2 regions of the Psychrobacillus sp. NPDC096389 genome follow, and region 2 is predicted to be linked to the other one. Evidence: a T-box and tRNA genes for the amino acid it is inferred to sense, from the RefSeq annotation. Region 2 holds a T-box; the other holds one or more tRNA genes.

Region 1 (3,392 bases), 1.0 Mb from region 2:
CTTAAACAAACTATTAATATCCGCCCTGCTAAATTATTAAAAGGACTTGATTCACCATTAAAAAGCCCTGGAGAATTCGATATTATTGTTGTACGTGAAAATTCTGAAGGGGAATACTCGGATAGCGGTGGTAGAATTCACTCAGATGAGGATGAAATTGCCATTCAAAATGCTATTTTCACTCGAAAAGGCACAGAAAGAGCAATGCGTTACGCATGTGACTTATCTAATCAAAGAAGTAAAAAAGTGACGAGCGCTACAAAATCAAACGGCCTTTCTCATAGTATGCCTTTTTGGGATGATGTTTTCCATGATATCGTAGCTAACTATCCGCAGCTAGATCAAAACAGTGTTCATATCGATGCTATGGCAGCGTATATGATTATGAAGCCTTCTGAGTTTGATGTGATCGTAGCTTCCAATTTGTTCGGTGATATTTTGACAGATATCGGTGGAGCAATTATGGGGAGTATCGGCATTGCGCCAGCAGCCAATCTTAACGTAACTAATGAATTCCCTTCCATGTTTGAACCAGTGCACGGTTCTGCTCCTGATATCGCAGGTTTAGGAGTCGCTAACCCATTAGGTCAAATTTGGACCGGAAAACTAATGTTAGATTATCTAGGCTATGCTAGACTAGGAGATCATTTACTTGAAGCAATAGAATATAGCCTAGTACAAGGCACCAAAACTCGTGATTTAAAAGGTCAAGCTACTACAAAAGAAGTCACTGATACAATCATTCACTATTTGAAAACTAAATTAGAGTAAGTTGATAACTGTTTATTTCTATACTCTGCATACTGTAATATATAAAAAATTGTCGAAGATTGACTTTTCGACAATTTTTTATTTTTAGCTCGTTTTCATAAATGAAATATTGGATAGTCAGGAATGTTCGACTTATTTTAAGAAAATCAAATAGATCTTATTCCTCAAAAAAACACCCCAACCATTTCTGGAAGGAGTGCTCTATAAACCTTGCTATCATAAGCTTTTTAAATAAGCCGCCTTTGCCGTACTTTAAATAAGAAACTTTTAAACCACCACTTCTCAAACGTTATAGAAAATATTGTAAATCATTTAATAATCATTGTTTTAATGGTGTTTATTAGTATGTTTTTATAACGTCTATTATCGCTATATTTAGATTTCAACACGAAGGAATTGATGTAGCTTTGCAAAATGGCACAGTTTTGGGTCGACCAAAGGTTACTGAGTTTTAAGTTGCGTATGCTCAGTGGAAGTCAGGAGATATAAGAGAAGTGAAAGCAAAGCAAGAAATTGGAGTAAAAAATACAACTTTTTATAAACTAGTCAGTGAATATGAAGAAAGCCTGTAATTGTATTTTTTTTAATAGAAGAACTCTAATCATTTAGTATAATAACTAACATTTTCTAAGTATCGATAAGGATGACAAAATCATTTATTGTTACTGCTGTCTTCGGGGTTCGGGACTCGCACCCTATAGTTCATGTGCATGCCTGGCGCACTAAAAAAAGACAATCAAATGAATGATTGTCTTTTTTTCTTTAAAGTTTATTATGACCCCTACGGGATTCGAACCCGTGTTACCGCCGTGAAAGGGCGGTGTCTTAACCGCTTGACCAAGGGGCCTTTATATGGCTCCGAAGGTAGGACTCGAACCTACGACCAATCGATTAACAGTCGATTGCTCTACCACTGAGCTACTTCGGAATAGTGGTGGGCCTAAATGGACTCGAACCATCGACCTCACGCTTATCAGGCGTGCGCTCTAACCAGCTGAGCTATAGGCCCACTATTGGAAGCGGGTGAAGAGAATCGAACTCTCATCATCAGCTTGGAAGGCTGAGGTTTTACCACTAAACTACACCCGCATTACTATGGTGGCTCAGGACGGAATCGAACCGCCGACACAAGGATTTTCAGTCCTTTGCTCTACCGACTGAGCTACTGAGCCAACTTTGATTTGTGCTAAGCTACGAATCTCTCGCTTATCTCAAATTTCGAACTAATAAATAAAATGGCGGTCCCGACCGGGATCGAACCGGCGATCTTCTGCGTGACAGGCAGACATGTTAACCGCTACACCACGGGACCGTTTTGGTTGCGGGATTTGAACCTGTGACCTTCGGGGTATGAACCGAATGCTCTAGCCAGCTGAGCTAAGGCCCCAAATAAATAACTGGTCGGGAAGACAGGATTCGAACCTGCGACCCCTTGGTCCCAAACCAAGTGCTCTACCAAGCTGAGCTACTTCCCGTCATATATTATGGTGCGCTCGGCAGGACTCGAACCTGCAACCTCTTGATTCGTAGTCAAGTGCTCTATCCAATTGAGCTACGAGCGCATATATTTTTTTAAAAAATGGTGCTGAGGACCGGAATAGAACCGGTACTGTAGTCACCTACCCCAGGATTTTAAGTGCTGTGCGTCTGCCAGTTCCGCCACACCCGCATTTATATTACTTACTTAACAAGTGATGAGCCATGTAGGATTCGAACCTACGACCCTCTGATTAAAAGTCAGATGCTCTACCAACTGAGCTAATGGCTCGAAAAATGGTGCCGGAAAAAGGACTTGAACCCTCAACCTACTGATTACAAGTCAGTTGCTCTACCAGTTGAGCTATTCCGGCAATTATAGAATTATGGTGGAGGATGACGGGCTCGAACCGCCGACCCTCTGCTTGTAAGGCAGATGCTCTCCCAGCTGAGCTAATCCTCCTGGGTAAATAATAAATCATAATAAGTAAAGTATTTCTACATCGATTTTTTAATTCAATTCATTGTTAATTTGAACTTTTTTTGATTTATTATATGTATTTATTACAAGCCCAGCGACGTCCTACTCTCGCAGGGGGAAACTCCCAACTACCATCGGCGCTGAAGAGCTTAACTTCCGTGTTCGGTATGGGAACGGGTGTGACCTCTTCGCCATCATCACTAGACAATTTAATGTTCATGTTTGTCAGCCAAACTATTTGTTCTTTTGGCGACTCGAATAATATTACTCTATTATTATCAATATGTCAATACTGAGTTATAAAATTTATTAAAAATACAATGAAGATATGAAGTTTCTGGCAAAAAAACCTATAAGCTACCCATAGTCATCTTTTTCAATAGATAATAAAAGTCGCTACCGATTACTCGGTAACGACTTTTTTATTGTGCCCAGCGACGTCCTACTCTCACAGGGGGAAACCCCCAACTACCATCGGCGCAAAAGAGCTTAACTTCCGTGTTCGGTATGGGAACGGGTGTGACCTCTTTGCCATCATCACTAGACGATGAGTGCTTGTTCACTCAAAACTGGATAAACAGACATTTACTACAATACATACATTTTGGTTAAGTCCTCGATCGATTAGTATTCGTCAGCTGCACGTGTCGCCACGCTTCCACCC
Region 2 (3,392 bases):
AATCAACTGATGCAACCCATAAACGTAAAATATCTGCACCATATTGGTTCATTACTTTTGATGGTAGAATAACATTCCCAACTGATTTACTCATTTTGCGACCTTCTCCGTCTAACACGAACCCGTGAGAAAGCAATCCTTTATACGGTGCGTATCCATTAATGGCAACGCTTGTAATAAGTGATGAGTTAAACCAGCCACGATATTGGTCAGATCCCTCTAAGTAAAGGTCTGCAGGATATTTCAATCCACGTTCTACTAGTACTCCTTGGTGAGAAGATCCTGAGTCGAACCAAACGTCCATAATATCGTTTTCTTTCGTAAATTGACCATTTGGACTACCTGGATGTGTAAATCCTTCTGGTAATAGCTCTTTCGCTTCTTTTTGGAACCAAATATTAGATCCATGCTCACGGAACAATGTAGAGACATTGGCAATTGTTTCTGGCGTGATGATTGGCTCTCCGTTTTCTGCGTAGAAAATTGGAATCGGCACACCCCATACACGTTGACGAGAAATAACCCAGTCTCCGCGGTCACGGATCATATTGTATAGACGCGTTTCCCCCCATGAAGGTGTAAACTCTGTTTCACGAACCGCTTGTAATAATTCATCGCGGAATGCCTCGACAGAAGCAAACCATTGTGGTGTTGCACGATAAATAACTGGTTTTTTCGTACGCCAGTCATGCGGATAAGAATGCGTAAAGAAAGTTAGTTTTTCAAGTCTACCTAGCTCTTTTAATTTTTCTGTTACGACTTTGTTAGCATCGTCATAAAATAATCCTTCAAAACCAGGTGCTTCCTCTGTATAGCAACCACGATTATCTACTGGACTTAAAATATCTAAACCATATTGTTTTCCGATTAAATAGTCATCTTCCCCGTGGCCTGGTGCTGTATGAACACAACCAGTACCAGCGTCAGCCGTAACATGCTCCCCAATCATTACAAGTGAATCACGATCATAAATTGGATGCTTGGCTACAACATATTCTAAGTCTGCCCCTTTTACTTCTTGTAGTACTTCATATGCTTCCCACTCTAAAGTTTCCGCTAATGAAGCTAGTAAATCTTTTGCAACGATGAATTTATTGTCCGCTACTTGTACAACAACATAAGTGAATTCTGGATGCACGGAAATACCTAAGTTTGCTGGAATTGTCCAAGGAGTTGTCGTCCAGATGATGAATTTAGCATCTGCTGGTACAACATCTTTTGCATCTTTTACTTCGAAACTTACATAAATTGATGGTGACTTTTTATCTTGGTATTCAATTTCTGCTTCTGCTAATGCAGATTCCGAAGATGGTGACCAGTATACTGGTTTTAATCCTTTATAAATATAGCCTTTTTCAGCCATTTTACCGAATACTTCAATTTGGCGAGCTTCAAATTCAGGTTTTAATGAAATATAAGGATTTTCCCAATCTCCGCGAACACCTAAACGACGGAATTGTTCGCGTTGGTTGTCGATTTGCTCATAAGCATATTTTTCACAAAGCTCACGGAATTCCGCAACGGACATTTCTTTGCGTTTTACTCCTTTATTAGTTAACGCTTGTTCGATTGGTAATCCGTGTGTATCCCAACCTGGAACGTAAGGTACGTGGAAACCAGTCATAGAGCGATGACGTGTAATCATATCTTTTAGCACTTTGTTTAGTGCGTGTCCGATATGAATATCCCCGTTCGCATATGGAGGTCCATCGTGTAGGATGAATTCCGGACGATCCTTTGTACGCTCTAGTTGTAATTTGTTGATGTCCATTTCGTTCCATTTTTCTTGAATTTTCGGTTCATTTGCAGGTAAGTTTCCGCGCATTGGGAAATCTGTTTTTGGCATTAATAACGTGTCTTTGTATTCCATTTGAAATCCTCCTTATAATTTGAAAAGCGGAAGCGCCTATGTCTGCCCCGACAGGCAAATGGGGAAAAGTGAGGAGGCAGCTCTTCAGCCACCGCAGCTTTTTCACATTTGCCCCCGAGGGGCAAGGCGCTGGAGCTGGATCGATAATTAGAAAAGCACAAGCGCCTTTGAAGTTGGGCTAATATACAAAAAAACTCCTCATCCCCAAAAGGGACGAGAAGTTTGAACTCGCGGTACCACCCTACTTGCGATTTTGTGAAAAATCGCCGCTTAGTATGCCATAACGGGACATAAACCGAAGACACTTACTTCTTTTTTCAGTGTCTTTGCTCCAAAGTGATAATCTAAATAATTTCATTGCTTGAGCTCTCACCATCCTCAAGTCGCTTATTCAAAAATTATTTTAGACGTCTTTTTCAACGCATATTTTATATGATATGAAATCATTATAGAAAATGTAAGTCCAACAGTCAAGAAATGAAATCAAATTCGCCTTGGCGAATTGCTCCTGCGCAAGTTCGTCGCCGAAAACAGTGTGCGCAGATTTTTATCAAGCCGGCTGAATAAAGTTAATCTTCTGTTGCCGAAATTCGATTTAGGCTTTCTGTATCCACATCGTACTCCATTAAATGATTCCAGTCATCTGTATTGATCAAATCGAGTTGTGCTTCTACTAGCATTTTAAAACGATTACGGAATACTTTGGACTGTTTTTTCAAGTCCTCGATTTCAATTGCAATTCTTCTTGCTTTAGATAGTGCTTCATTGACAATTCGGTCTGCATTTTTTTCTGCTTCTTTGACGATTAACTTCGCCTCTTTTTGCGAGTTTCTTCGTACTTCTTCCGCAGCTTCCTGTGCAACAACGATAGACTTATGTAAAGTCTCTTCAATCGATGTGAAATGCCCAACTTTTTCGCTTGAAGATTTTAATTTGGATTCCAGATCTTTTTTTTCTTTTATTAAGATTTCAAGATCTTTCATTATTTGATCAAGGAATTCGTTTACTTCATCCTCATTATACCCTCGAAATCCTTTACTAAATTCCTTGTTATGTATATCAAGTGGTGTTAATGGCATTTTTTCCATCTCCTTTGACTAGACTAGCATTCTTTTCTCTATTATACATTTACAAATGAGGGAATACATCTAAAATTCGCAGTTTGTTGTATATATTTATTTTTTTTGCTCTAAACGACCTATTTGAAGTCGTATTTTGTCTTTTTTTGTTCTTCCTTCGATCATCAATAGCTTAACTCGTCCCAATCCACGAATCGAAAGTAAGTCTAACTCCTGCAACTCCATAGACGTCTGATCTTTCTCTGCCCAATTTACTTTCACTTTGCCACTTGAAATAAGGTTAGCTGATTTTTGGCGGGAAATATTAAAAACTGCTGAAAGTACTGTGTCTAAACGTAAAGAGCTTACTGTTAATGTCTCGGTTAGCCATTCTTCTGACTGCTCAAAGTAATTTAGTGGATCTTCCACTAACTCTATTTGTACTTTCACTTTTCCGATAGATG

The links. A T-box is a leader RNA that pairs with one kind of tRNA and senses whether it is charged. The one in region 2 lies ahead of ileS (isoleucine--tRNA ligase), so its partner is inferred to be a tRNA-Ile.
Region 1: it has a tRNA-Ile gene. The T-box ahead of ileS (isoleucine--tRNA ligase) is inferred to sense a tRNA for this amino acid. The anticodon was not compared.

The regions. Positions count from the first base shown of each region.
Region 1 covers NZ_JBIWFB010000001.1:29-3,420, reverse strand. Annotated here, with positions in the region: gene ACIQ38_RS00080 (tartrate dehydrogenase) at 1-771, shown strand, start outside; tRNA gene ACIQ38_RS00075 (tRNA-Glu) at 1,547-1,618, opposite strand; tRNA gene ACIQ38_RS00070 (tRNA-Asn) at 1,625-1,699, opposite strand; tRNA gene ACIQ38_RS00065 (tRNA-Ile) at 1,704-1,780, opposite strand; tRNA gene ACIQ38_RS00060 (tRNA-Gly) at 1,790-1,860, opposite strand; tRNA gene ACIQ38_RS00055 (tRNA-Phe) at 1,868-1,943, opposite strand; tRNA gene ACIQ38_RS00050 (tRNA-Asp) at 2,008-2,083, opposite strand; tRNA gene ACIQ38_RS00045 (tRNA-Pro) at 2,170-2,246, opposite strand; tRNA gene ACIQ38_RS00040 (tRNA-Arg) at 2,257-2,333, opposite strand; tRNA gene ACIQ38_RS00035 (tRNA-Leu) at 2,352-2,434, opposite strand; tRNA gene ACIQ38_RS00030 (tRNA-Lys) at 2,467-2,539, opposite strand; tRNA gene ACIQ38_RS00025 (tRNA-Thr) at 2,546-2,621, opposite strand; tRNA gene ACIQ38_RS00020 (tRNA-Val) at 2,635-2,710, opposite strand; rRNA gene rrf (5S ribosomal RNA) at 2,818-2,933, opposite strand; rRNA gene rrf (5S ribosomal RNA) at 3,158-3,273, opposite strand; partial or broken rRNA gene ACIQ38_RS00005 (23S ribosomal RNA) at 3,333-3,392, opposite strand, start outside.
Region 2 covers NZ_JBIWFB010000001.1:1,017,211-1,020,602, reverse strand. Annotated here, with positions in the region: gene ileS (isoleucine--tRNA ligase) at 1-1,870, opposite strand, end outside; T-box leader at 2,077-2,299, opposite strand; gene ACIQ38_RS04780 (DivIVA domain-containing protein) at 2,440-2,949, opposite strand; gene ACIQ38_RS04775 (YlmH family RNA-binding protein) at 3,046-3,392, opposite strand, start outside.